Regions from separate parts of the Variovorax endophyticus genome, predicted to be linked through region 2. Evidence: predicted binding sites of a transcription regulator. Region 2 holds the regulator's gene; each other region holds the start of a gene.
The links. Region 2 encodes LexA, which represses DNA repair genes until DNA is damaged. Its sites were predicted from a motif close to ACTGTATNNNNATACAGT; they were not measured.

Region 1 (2,926 bases), on a different contig from region 2:
GGCGTCGAGGCGCGCGGCGATGCGGTTCTGCACCGGCACGTTGGTGACGGTCACGGCATAGAGGCGGCGGTCGTCGCCGACCAGCGTGCGCGCGGTGGCGCCGGCGCCGCAGCCCAGGTCGAGCACGCAGTGGCGGCCGTCGGCCGTGGGGCGCTCGCCGAGCCGCAGCGCGCGGCCGACCTCGCGGTTCATCTCGACCAGCATGCCTTCGCGGCGCAGCGGATTCAGGCCCGCGCGCCAGTAGCCGAAGTGCATGTTGTAGCTGGGGCTCCAGGCGCCATAGTCGGTGGCGACCTCGGTGAAGTAGTCCTGCGTGTCGGCACGGCTGACCGGGGCCGAGGCATCGGCGGCGTGCGGCAGGCGGAAATCGGGCTGGAAGACGCTGGGCATGCGATGAACTCCTCGTGGGGAAGGCGGTGCGGGTGTCAGAGCCGGCACTGGCCGTCGGCGCAAGTGCGCGAGGCCTTCGCGGCCGGGCCGGCGAGCAGGGTCACGAACCAGCCGGGCAGGCGCTGGCGGTTGCGCGCCAGCGCGGCATAGGCGCGATCGGCCAGCGGCGCGACCAGCGGCAGGTCGAGCAGGGCGCCGCCGCTGGGCAGGCCGACCGCCTCGCGGCAGGCGCGGATCGCGTGCACGCCGACCTGCACGCGGCCGGCCGCATCGACCACGTGGATCGCGGTCATCAGGGCCTCGCGCGGCGCCGGGCCGGCCTCGAAATCCGGCGGAGAGCAGTCGACCAGAACGAGCCGCGCGACCGCGTCGCGCGCCTTCATCGCGCCCATTTCGGCGCTGCACAGGCGGCAGGTGGCGTCGTAGTAGACGGTCAGCGGGTAGGCGATGGCGGTGGAGCGGGACATGGTGTTCTTCGTTCTCGATATTTCTGTCAAAACAGAAATAAATGGGCAAAAAAAGAGCCGGCCTCAGATCATCGGCAGGCTCGCGTGGTGAGCGTCGGGATCGTCCTTGCCGGCGGCGGGCGCGTCGCCTCGGACGAACTTCTGCACGCTCGCGCCCAGCGTCAGCACCTTGTCGAGCGTGCCGGGCGACAGCCGCAGCATCTCGTCGGCCCAGGTGGCGAGCTTGGCCATCAGGTCCATGGTGGAGCGGATGCGGTCCTGCGCATCGGCCGATTCCTTCTGGAAGTCGGGGCTCGCGACGATCTCGCGCAGCATGCGGATGGTGGGGTCGAACTCGCGTTCCTTGCGCTCGCGCACCACGGTGCGGAACAGCTCCCAGACGTCGACGCTGGTCTCGAAGTAGTCGCGCCGGTCGCCCAGCATGTGGGTGACGCGCACCAGGTTCCAGGCCTGCAGTTCCTTCAGGCTGTTGCTCACGTTGGAGCGCGCCACGCCCAGGGTGTCGGACAGCTCCTCGGCATGGATCGGCTTGCCGTGCACGAACAGCAGCGCATGGATCTGCGAGACGGTGCGGTTGACGCCCCACATGGAGCCCATCTCGCCCCAGTGGAGGACGAACTTGCGTTGGATGTCGGTGAGTTCCATGCGCTGGAGTCTAGGACTTCCGAAATTTCTGTCAAGAAAGAAATTAAAAAATTGCCAAAGGCTGAGCGAATGGTGAAATACTGTATGTTTAAACAGTATCGAGATCGCGAAGGAGTCGCGCCATGCCACCCGCCGCCCACATCCCCATCCATGCCATCAAGGGCCGCGGCGCCGCCACGCGGCTCGCGCACCGCTTCTCGAAGGACGAGCGCGATGCCTTCGACGACGGCTGGGGCACGCTCGAGGAGAACGCCGCCGAGGCCGACGAGCTCGAGCCGCTGGCCACCGAGGTGCGCTTCGAGGACGTGAAGTCGGCCATGAACGAGAACGACTCGCCCGACATCTACTTCGACCGCTCGATCAACCCCTACCGCGGCTGCGAGCACGGCTGCATCTACTGTTTCGCGCGGCCCACGCACAGCTACCTCAACCTGTCGCCGGGGCTGGACTTCGAGACCAAGCTGATCGCCAAGCGCAACCTGGTCGAGGTGCTGCGCCGCGAGCTGGGCCGCAAGAGCTATCGGCCCAGCCACATCGCGATCGGCACGGCCACCGACTGCTACCAGCCGATCGAGCGCGAGCTGCGCATCACGCGCTCGCTGATCGAGCTGCTGTCGGAGGTCAACCACCCCTTCGGGCTGGTGACCAAGTCCAGCGCGATCGAACGCGACCTCGACCTGATCGCGCCGGCCGCCGCGCGCGGCCTGGCGGCGGTGTACGTGACCGTGACCACGCTCGACGGCGAACTCGCGCGCAAGCTCGAGCCGCGCGCCGCGGCGCCGCACCGGCGGCTGCGCACCATCCGCACGCTGGCCGAGGCCGGCGTGCCGGTGGGCGTGAGCGTGGCGCCGCAGATTCCGTTCGTGACCGAGGACATGGAGCAGGTGCTCGAGGCGGCCTGGGAGGCGGGCGCGCGCAGCGCGTTCTACACCATGATCCGGCTGCCCTGGGAGGTGGCGCCGCTGTTCAAGCAGTGGCTGGCGCTGCACTACCCGCAGCGCGCGGACCGCATCATGGCGCGCATCCACGACGTGCGCGGCGGCAAGGACTACGACGCCGACTTCGCCACGCGCATGAAGGGCACCGGCCTGTGGGCCGACCTGCTGCGCCAGCGCTTCGAGAAGGCGACCGCGCGCATCGGCTTCAACCGCGAGCGCATCGCGCTCGACCTCAGCGCTTTTCGGCCACCTGGCGCGCCGGGGCAGGGCAGCCTGTTCTAGCGGCGAGCGCGGCGTCCGCGCCGCTGTCTCCGCACCAGTCGCCGCCCAGCGCCTTCACGAGGAACACCGAGGTCAGCAGGCGCTGCCCCTGCAGCTGTGCGGCCTGGCGTTCCACCGTCAACAGCGACTGCTGCGCGGTGATCACGTCGAGGTAGGTCGAGGCACCGCCCTCGTAGCGGCTGTTGGCCATGTCGAGCACGCGCC
Region 2 (2,926 bases):
CACGGCGATCGCGTCGCGCACGTTCTGCGGGCCGTCGGGCGACAGCGCGGAGGCCGGGCGCATGGCGCAGGTCAGCACGATGGGCTTGCGCGGCGCCAGCACCGACTGGAGGAAGAAGGCGGTCTCCTCGAGCGTGTCGGTGCCATGGGTGATCACCACGCCGGCCACGTCGGGCTGCGCCAGCCAGTGGGCGCAGCGCAGCGCCAGCGCGCGCCAGATCGCGAAGGACATGTCCTTGCTGTCGACCTGCGCCACCTGCTCCGCCGCCAGCGTCACGCCAGCGGGCGCCTCGATGCCGCCGAGCAGGTCGGCCACGCCCACCTCGCCAGCGGTGTAGCCGATGTTGTCGCCGCTGTTCGCCGCGCGGCCCGAGATGGTGCCGCCGGTGCCGAGCACCACCACGCGCCGCGGATTCGAGGGGGAAGAAGTCGCCATCGCTTGCCAACTTTGAAAAACTGGTTAAAAATACAGGTACTGGATGTTCAGCCAGTGCCGCAAGGAACCACCATGCAGTTCGCCGTGAAGCTTACCGCCCGCCAGCAGCAGATCCTCGATCTGATCCAGAGCGCCATTGCCCGCACCGGGGCGCCGCCCACCCGTGCCGAAATCGCGAGCGAGCTGGGCTTTCGCTCCGCCAACGCGGCCGAGGAACACCTGCAGGCGCTGGCCCGCAAGGGCGTCATCGAACTCGTGAGCGGCACCTCGCGCGGCATCCGCCTGAAGGGCGATGCGCTGCGCTCGCTGGCCGAGTCGCGCAACAGCCAGTTCTCGCTCTCGCTGCCCGGCATGGCTCAGCTCGCATTGCCGCTCATCGGCCGCGTCGCCGCCGGTTCGCCGATCCTCGCGCAGGAGCACGTCGACCAGACCTACTACGTCGAGAACACGCTGTTCCAGCGCCAGCCCGACTACCTGCTCAAGGTGCGCGGCATGTCGATGCGCGACGCCGGCATCATGGACGGCGACCTGCTCGCCGTGCAGGCCACCAAGGAAGCGCGCAACGGCCAGATCGTGGTGGCGCGCCTCGGCGACGAGGTGACCGTCAAGCGCCTCAAGCGCAACAAGCAGGTGATCGAGCTGCACGCCGAGAATCCCGACTACCCGACCATCGTGGTCCAACCCGGCGAACCCTTCGAAATCGAAGGCCTCGCGGTCGGCCTGATCCGAAACACCATGCTGATGTAGCCCCGCCGAGCCGGCCCGGCGGTCTGCATCGCCGAGCCGCTTCGCGGATCCGCATCCCGCATCCCCCATCCGGTCGCCGCAGGTGGCGGGCGTATGGCGCTTGGTCGCCATCACCCTGCTGCGCCCGATGACAACGAATCCTGCCTGTGTTCAACCTCAAACCTTCTTGGAGTTCACATGGGAATCGCCCTCCTCACCTTCGTCGATCTTTGGATGCCGCTGCAATCGCTCGCGAACCGCTGGCTGCCCGCCCGCCCCGCGCGCCGCAACGATGAGAGCCTGTGCGCCAGCGAGCTGCGCTACGTGTCGGTACGGCCGTCGCGCGCGGCTCGTGGCGATGGCGCCCCGAACGCATTCCCGGCCACGCCCGTGGCGCAGGCGCCCTCGCGTCCGCTGCGGGTGGTTCGTCTCGTCGATCGCCAGCAGGGCGGCGCGCGCAACAGCAACCGGGTGGTGATCTCGGGCCGGATGGCCGACGTGTGCGCCGAGCTCGATCGCCTCGCCGCGCTCGAAGCGCTCGAAGCACCCGCCGGGGCGGCCCGCCCCGCGCACCTGCACTGAAAGCGTCCTTCGGCGCGTCTCGCGCGCCGCCTCGGGGCCGGGTCCATAGGCAACCTCGCCCTTTGCCCGGCCTTCGAGCCGCTTCTCCGGTCTTCGCCCCGTTTTCGCCCCTCGAGGGCGGCAGGGCCGTATCCAAACGTTCTACGGCGCGCCGATTCCATGCTGCGAGGCACAATGGCATGCCATGAATATTGTGATCCTCGACGATTACCAGGATGCGGTGCGCAAGCTGCACTGTGCTTCGAAGCTCGATGCCTACGCAGCCAAGGTCTACACCAACACCGTCAAGGGCATCGGCCAACTCTCGGTGCGCCTCAAGGACGCCGACGTGATCGTCCTGATCCGCGAGCGCTCCCAGATCTCGCGCCAGCTGATCGAGAAACTCCCCAAGCTCAAGCTGATCTCGCAGACGGGCCGCATCAGCAGCCACATCGACGTGGCCGCCTGCACCGAGCGCGGCGTGGCCGTGGCCGAGGGTTCGGGCTCGCCGCAGGCGCCGGCCGAACTGACCTGGGCGCTGATCATGTCGGCCATGCGCCGGCTGCCGCAGTACATCAGCAACCTCAAGCATGGCGCCTGGCAGCAGTCGGGGCTCAAGTCGGCCTCGATGCCGCCCAATTTCGGCCTCGGCTCGGTGCTCAAGGGCAAGACGCTCTGCGTCTGGGGCTATGGCCGCATCGGCCAGCTCGTCGCGCGCTATGGGCAGGCCTTCGGCATGCAGGTGGTGATCTGGGGCCGCGAGGCGAGCTGCACCAAGGCACGCTCCGACGGCTTCCAGGTGGCGCAGAGCCGCCAGGAGTTTTTCGCGATGGCCGACGTGCTGTCGGTGCACCTGCGGCTCAACGACGAGACCACCGGCCTGATCACGCTCGAGGACCTCTCGCGCATGAAGCCGACCTCGCTGTTCGTCAACACCTCGCGCGCCGAGCTGGTCGAGTCCGATGCGCTGCTCGCGGCGCTCAACCGCGGCCGCCCCGGGCTGGCGGCGATCGACGTGTTCGAGAGCGAGCCGCCGCTGCAGGGCCATGCGCTGCTGCGCCTCGAGAACTGCATCTGCACGCCGCACATCGGCTACGTGGAGCAGGAGAGCTACGAGATGTACTTCGGCCAGGCCTTCGACAACGTCGTGAGCTTCATCAAGGGCAACCCCACCAACATCGTCAACCCCGGCGCACTGCAGGTC
Region 3 (2,926 bases), on a different contig from region 2:
GATCCCTCGGGCGGCTTCTGGAACAGCCCGCCGCTGACCGACCGCCACTGGTATCCGCTCTACGAGAAGATGGTCGAGCTCGACGTGCCGGCCATGATCCATGTGAGCACCAGCTGCAACGCCTGCTTCCACACCACGGGCGCGCACTACCTCAATGCCGACACCACGGCCGTGATGCAGTGCATCGAGGGCGACCTGTTCGCGGATTTCCCGACCCTGCGCTTCGTGATCCCGCACGGCGGCGGTGCCGCGCCCTACCACTGGGGGCGCTTTCGCGGGCTGGCCCAGGCGATGAAGAAGCCGCCGCTCGCGCAGCACCTGCTGAAGAACCTGTTCTTCGACACCTGCGTCTACCACCAGCCGGGCATCGACCTGCTCGCGCGCGTGATCCCGGTCGAGAACATCCTGTTCGCCTCCGAGATGATCGGCGCCGTGCGCGGCATCGATCCCGAGACCGGCCACGCCTACGACGACACGCGGCGCTACATCGAGGCCGCCGCATTGAGCGCCGGCGAGCGCGCGCAGGTCTACGAAGGCAATGCGCGCCGCGTCTTTCCGCGGCTCGATGCGCAACTGAACGCGCGCGGCCGGCTGTTCGATCCCCAATCTCATTCCTCGCAAGGAGCCCGCCATGCATGAACTCGGCGTCGTCCATCGCCACATCGAACGCGCCGACGCGAAGGTCGTCGACGCCCTCGCGGCGCTGGGCTCGGCCACGGTGCACGAGGCCATGGGCCGGGTCGGCCTGCTCGCGCCGTACATGCGGCCGATCTACTCGGGCGCGCAGGTCAGCGGCAGCGCTGTCACCGTGCTGCTGCATCCGGGCGACAACTGGATGCTGCACGTCGCGGCCGAGCAGATCCGCCCCGGCGACATCGTGGTGGCGGCCGTCACCGCGCCGAGCAGCGACGGCTTCTTCGGCGACTTGCTGGCCACCAGCTTCCAGGCCCGCGGCGCGCGCGCGCTGGTGATCGACGGCGGCGTGCGCGACGTGCGCACCTTGCAGCAGATGGACTTTCCGGTCTGGAGCAAGGCCATCAGCAGCAAGGGCTGCGTGAAGGCCACGCTGGGCTCGGTCAACATCCCGGTGGTCTGCGCCGGCATGTCGGTGCAGCCTGGCGATGCGATCGTGGCCGACGACGACGGCGTGGTCTGCGTGCCGCGCGCGATGGCCGCGGCCACGCTCGAGAAGGCGCGCCAGCGCGAGGCGCTGGAGACGTCGAAGCGCGAGAAGCTCGCGAGCGGCGTGCTCGGGCTCGACATGTACGACATGCGGCCGGCGCTGGCGGCGGCGGGGCTGCGCTACATCGACTGAAAGGGCGCGGCGGGCAATGCCCGACCCGCGCGCATGGCCGCAGGGCCATCGGGGCGACGGGACGGTTAACATCTGTATAAACGTACAGTATTTTCCGCCCGCCCATGGACCTCCAGCACAAGCTCGCCATCCTGGCCGATGCCGCCAAGTACGACGCCTCCTGCGCGTCGAGCGGCTCGCAGCCGCGCGACTCGGTGGGCGGGCGCGGCATCGGCTCGACCGAGGGCATGGGCATCTGCCACAGCTATGCGCCCGACGGCCGCTGCATCTCGCTGCTCAAGGTGCTGCTGACCAACCACTGCCAGTACGACTGCCTCTACTGCGTGAACCGCGCCTCGAGCAACGTGCCGCGCGCGCGTTTCCGCGCCGACGAGGTGGTGCAGCTCACGCTCGACTTCTACCGCCGCAACTGCATCGAGGGGCTGTTCCTCTCGAGCGGCATCGTCAAGTCGCCCGACCACACGATGGAGCAGGTGGTCGAGGTCGCGCGCTCGCTGCGCGAGGACCACGACTTCCGCGGCTACATCCACCTCAAGACCATTCCCGATGCCAGCGACGAGCTGATCGCGCGCGCCGGCCGCTATGCCGACCGGCTCAGCATCAACGTCGAGATGCCGACCACCGAGGGCCTGCGCTCGCTGGCGCCCGAGAAGGACGAGAGCGCGATCCGCCGCTCGATGGCGCGGCTGCGCTTGCAGATCGACGACACGCGCGAGGAGGCGCGCCGCGTGGTGCCGATCCGCGCGCTGCCGGGCGCGGCGCCCGTGGCCGCCAAGCCGCCGCCGTTCGCGCCCGCGGGCCAGAGCACGCAGATGATCGTGGGCGCCGACGCCACCGACGACCGCGCCATCCTCGCGACCAGCGCCACGCTCTACGGCGCCTACCGGCTGCGCCGCGTCTACTACTCGGCCTTCAGCCCGATCCCCGACGCGGCGCGCGCGCTGCCGCTGGCCGCGCCGCCGCTGCTGCGCGAGCACCGGCTCTACCAGGCCGACTGGCTGATGCGCTTCTACGGCTTCGAGCACGGCGAGATCGTGGCCGAGCGCGACGGCCTGCTGCGGCTCGACGTCGATCCCAAGATGGCCTGGGCGCTCGCGCATGCGGAGCGCTTCCCGGTCGACCTCAACCATGCGCCGCGCGAGCTGCTGCTGCGCGTGCCGGGCCTGGGCGTGAAGGCGGTCGATCGGCTGCTGCAGGCCAGGCGCGTGCGCCGCGTGCGCGCCGACGACCTGCGGCGGCTGCACGTGCCCGCGCGCAAGGTGCTGCCCTTCGTGGTGGCCGATGGACACCGGCCCGCGGCCGGGGCGATGGCTGCTTCGGCGCGCGCCGAGCCCGCGCGGCAGGCCTCGCTGTTCTGAGCGCCATCGCCATGCAGGTGCGGCTCGACGACGCGGTCGACCTCGACGGTTTCCGGCGCCGCGCGCGGCAGCTGCTGGCCGATGGCGTGCCGCCCGAGCAGGTCGAGTGGGGCGTGGCACGGCCCGATGGCGGAGAGGGCCTGTTCGGCGATGCGCCCGAGCAGGCGATCGCACCGCCGACCGCGGCGTTGCAGCCCGTGCCCGCGGCTTTCGTCGCGCTGTGCGCCGACGTGATCCTGCACCGCGATCCCCA
Region 4 (2,926 bases), on a different contig from region 2:
GCTGACCGGCACCAGCAGCAGCAGCGGCGTGAGCATCCAGTCGAGGATCTCGCCGAACAGGGAGCGCTGCGCGCGCTGGAAGAGTTTCATGGGGCCGGACCCGCCGCGCCTGGCGGCCGCGCGGGCGTCACTGGATCTTTTCGAGGCAGTAGCCGAGCCCGCGCACCGTGGCGATGCGCACCGGGCCCTTCTCGATCTTCTTGCGCAGGCGGTGGATGTAGACCTCGATCGCGTTGAGGCTCACCTCCTCGCCCCATTCGCACAGCCGCTCCACCAGCTGGTCCTTGCTGACCAGCCGGCCCGCGCGCTGCAGCAGCACCTCGAGCAGGCCCAGCTCGCGCGCCGACAGCTCGACCATCTTGCCGTCGAGCGTGGCGACGCGGCCGGCCTGGTCGTAGACCAGCGGGCCGTGCTTGATCGCGTTGCTGGTGGTGCCCATGCCGCGGCGCGTGAGGGCGCGCACGCGCGCCTCGAGCTCCTGCAGGCTGAAGGGCTTGGCCATGTAGTCGTCGGCGCCGTTGTCCAGGCCCTTGACGCGCTCCTCCACGCTGTCGGCCGCCGTCAGCACCAGCACCGGCAGCTGCGAGCCGCGCGCGCGCAGGCGCTTGAGGATCTCGATGCCGTGCAGGCTCGGCAGGCCGAGGTCGAGGATCAGCAGGTCGAACTCGCTGTGGGTCATGAGCGCGGTGTCGGCCTCGGAGCCGTTGGCCACGTGGTCGACCGCGGCGCCCGAGGTGCGCAGGCTGCGCAGCAGGGCGTCGGCCAGCACCTGGTCGTCCTCGGCAATCAGAATCCGCATAGCCCACCTCCAGCCCGGTTCGCGCCGCGGGGCGGCGCCGTTGCACGTTCGTTGTCTCCGCTCGGCAGGGAGTCTAGCCCGCCGTATAGGCTTCCAGACCGATGGTTACCACGGTGGCGACCTCGTCGCCCACGCTGGCGCGGAACTCGCGCTCGGCCTGCGTCACCGCCTGGCGGAAGGCCTCGAGCCAGGCCAGGCCGTCGGCCGTGAACAGCACGCGCCGCGCGCGCGCATCGAGCGGATCGGGCCCGCGCGTGACCAGCCCCCAGGCCTCGCACTGGTCGACCAGCGCGCCCATGGCCTGCTTGGTCATGCCGGCGCGCTCGGCGAGCTCGGTCAGGCGCGAGCCCTCGCGCGCGAGGTGGCGCGTGATGTGGACGTGGGCCGCGCTGACCTGCGCGCGCGCCGCCAGGTTCGACAGCGCGAGCGGCACGTCGACGTCGTGCGCCATCAGCGCGAGCACGCGCTCGTCGAAGCGCCGCATCGCGTGGCCGAGCAGCCGGCCCAGGTGGGTCTGGCGCCAGGCATCGGGGTCGAGGGGAAAAGGGGTGTCGCTCACGGCGTCAAATGGTAAAGCAAACTGACCAAAAAATGGGTTTACTCGAATCCATCTGCCCCTACACTACTGTTCAAGCATCCAGGCTGTAATTAAAAGCAGATGGATCCGGCAATACACAACCCGTTGATCTTCAAGGAGTTTTTCACATGGACGCAGTCGTCAAGGGCTCGAGCATCGCAGGCGCCAACAGCGAAAAGGCCAAGGCCCTCCAGGCCGCGCTGGCCCAGATCGAGAAGCAGTTCGGCAAGGGCACGATCATGCGGCTCGGCGAAGGCGAGGCGCTCGAGGACATCCAGGTGGTCTCCACCGGCTCGCTGGGCCTCGACATCGCCCTGGGCGTCGGCGGCCTGCCGCGCGGCCGGGTGGTCGAGATCTACGGTCCTGAATCCTCGGGCAAGACCACGCTCACGCTGCAGGTCATCGCCGCCATGCAGAAGCAGGCCGGCACCTGCGCCTTCGTCGACGCCGAGCACGCGCTCGACGTGCAGTACGCCCAGAAGCTCGGCGTGAACCTGTCCGACCTGCTGATCAGCCAACCCGACACCGGCGAGCAGGCGCTCGAGATCGTCGACTCGCTGGTGCGCTCGGGCGCCGTCGACCTGATCGTGGTCGACTCGGTCGCCGCGCTCACGCCCAAGGCCGAAATCGAAGGCGAGATGGGCGACTCGCTGCCCGGCCTGCAGGCCCGCCTGATGAGCCAGGCGCTGCGCAAGCTCACGGCCACGATCAAGAAGACCAACTGCATGGTCATCTTCATCAACCAGATCCGCATGAAGATCGGCGTGATGTTCGGTTCGCCCGAAACCACCACCGGCGGCAACGCGCTGAAGTTCTACGCCTCGGTGCGCCTGGACATCCGCCGCATCGGCACCATCAAGAAGGGCGACGAGGCCATCGGCAACGAAACCAAGGTCAAGGTGGTGAAGAACAAGGTCTCGCCGCCGTTCAAGACGGCCGAGTTCGACATCCTGTTCGGCGAGGGCATCAGCCGCGAGGGCGAGATCATCGACATGGGCGTGACCGCCAAGATCATCGACAAGTCGGGCGCCTGGTACGCCTACAACGGCGAGAAGATCGGCCAGGGCCGCGACAACGCGCGCGAGTTCCTGCGCGAGAACCCCGAGCTGTCGCGCGAGATCGAGAACAAGGTGCGCGAGTCGCTGGGCATCCCGCTGCTGGCGGCGGACGCGGCCGGCGCGGCCGAATAACCGGCCGATGCCTGCGAGCGGGGCGCCTGCGGCCGCCCCGCTTTCCTTTTCCGCCCCTGCATTTCCGATGGCATTCGATGCTCCTTCCCTGAAAGGCCGCGCGCTGCGTCTGCTGAGCCAGCGCGAGCATTCCCGTGGCGAGCTCGAGCGCAAGCTGGCGCGCTACGAGGAAGAGCCGGGCACGCTCAAGGCCGCGCTCGACGAGCTCGCGGCCAAGGACTTCATCAGCGAGGAGCGCGTGGTCGCCTCGGTGCTGCACCAGCGCGCGGGCCGGCTCGGCGCGGCGCGCGTGCGGCAGGAACTGCAGGCCAAGGGCATCGGCGCCGAGGCCATCTCGCAGGCGGTGGCCGGGCTGCAGGG

Region 1: the regulator LexA is predicted to act here: its motif matches at 1,582-1,599, upstream of KV106_RS11805 (PA0069 family radical SAM protein).
Region 3: the regulator LexA is predicted to act here: its motif matches at 1,387-1,404, upstream of KV106_RS17865 (putative DNA modification/repair radical SAM protein).
Region 4: the regulator LexA is predicted to act here: its motif matches at 1,441-1,458, upstream of recA (recombinase RecA).

What each region holds. Positions count from the first base shown of each region.
Region 1 is NZ_JAHUTH010000007.1:235,467-238,392, forward strand. Features, by position in the region: gene KV106_RS11790 (SAM-dependent methyltransferase) at 1-390, opposite strand, end outside; gene KV106_RS11795 (thiol-disulfide oxidoreductase DCC family protein) at 426-857, opposite strand; gene KV106_RS11800 (GbsR/MarR family transcriptional regulator) at 921-1,502, opposite strand; gene KV106_RS11805 (PA0069 family radical SAM protein) at 1,625-2,722, shown strand; gene KV106_RS11810 (efflux transporter outer membrane subunit) at 2,673-2,926, opposite strand, start outside.
Region 2 is NZ_JAHUTH010000008.1:297,569-300,494, reverse strand. Features, by position in the region: gene KV106_RS13415 (asparaginase) at 1-435, opposite strand, end outside; gene lexA (transcriptional repressor LexA) at 508-1,182, shown strand; gene KV106_RS13405 (hypothetical protein) at 1,360-1,743, shown strand; gene KV106_RS13400 (D-2-hydroxyacid dehydrogenase family protein) at 1,928-2,926, shown strand, end outside.
Region 3 is NZ_JAHUTH010000012.1:186,542-189,467, reverse strand. Features, by position in the region: gene KV106_RS17875 (amidohydrolase family protein) at 1-639, shown strand, start outside; gene ligK (4-carboxy-4-hydroxy-2-oxoadipate aldolase/oxaloacetate decarboxylase) at 632-1,315, shown strand; gene KV106_RS17865 (putative DNA modification/repair radical SAM protein) at 1,420-2,673, shown strand; gene KV106_RS17860 (UdgX family uracil-DNA binding protein) at 2,685-2,926, shown strand, end outside.
Region 4 is NZ_JAHUTH010000005.1:82,889-85,814, forward strand. Features, by position in the region: gene KV106_RS08345 (sensor histidine kinase) at 1-90, opposite strand, end outside; gene KV106_RS08350 (response regulator) at 128-799, opposite strand; gene KV106_RS08355 (MarR family winged helix-turn-helix transcriptional regulator) at 873-1,358, opposite strand; gene recA (recombinase RecA) at 1,505-2,566, shown strand; gene recX (recombination regulator RecX) at 2,634-2,926, shown strand, end outside.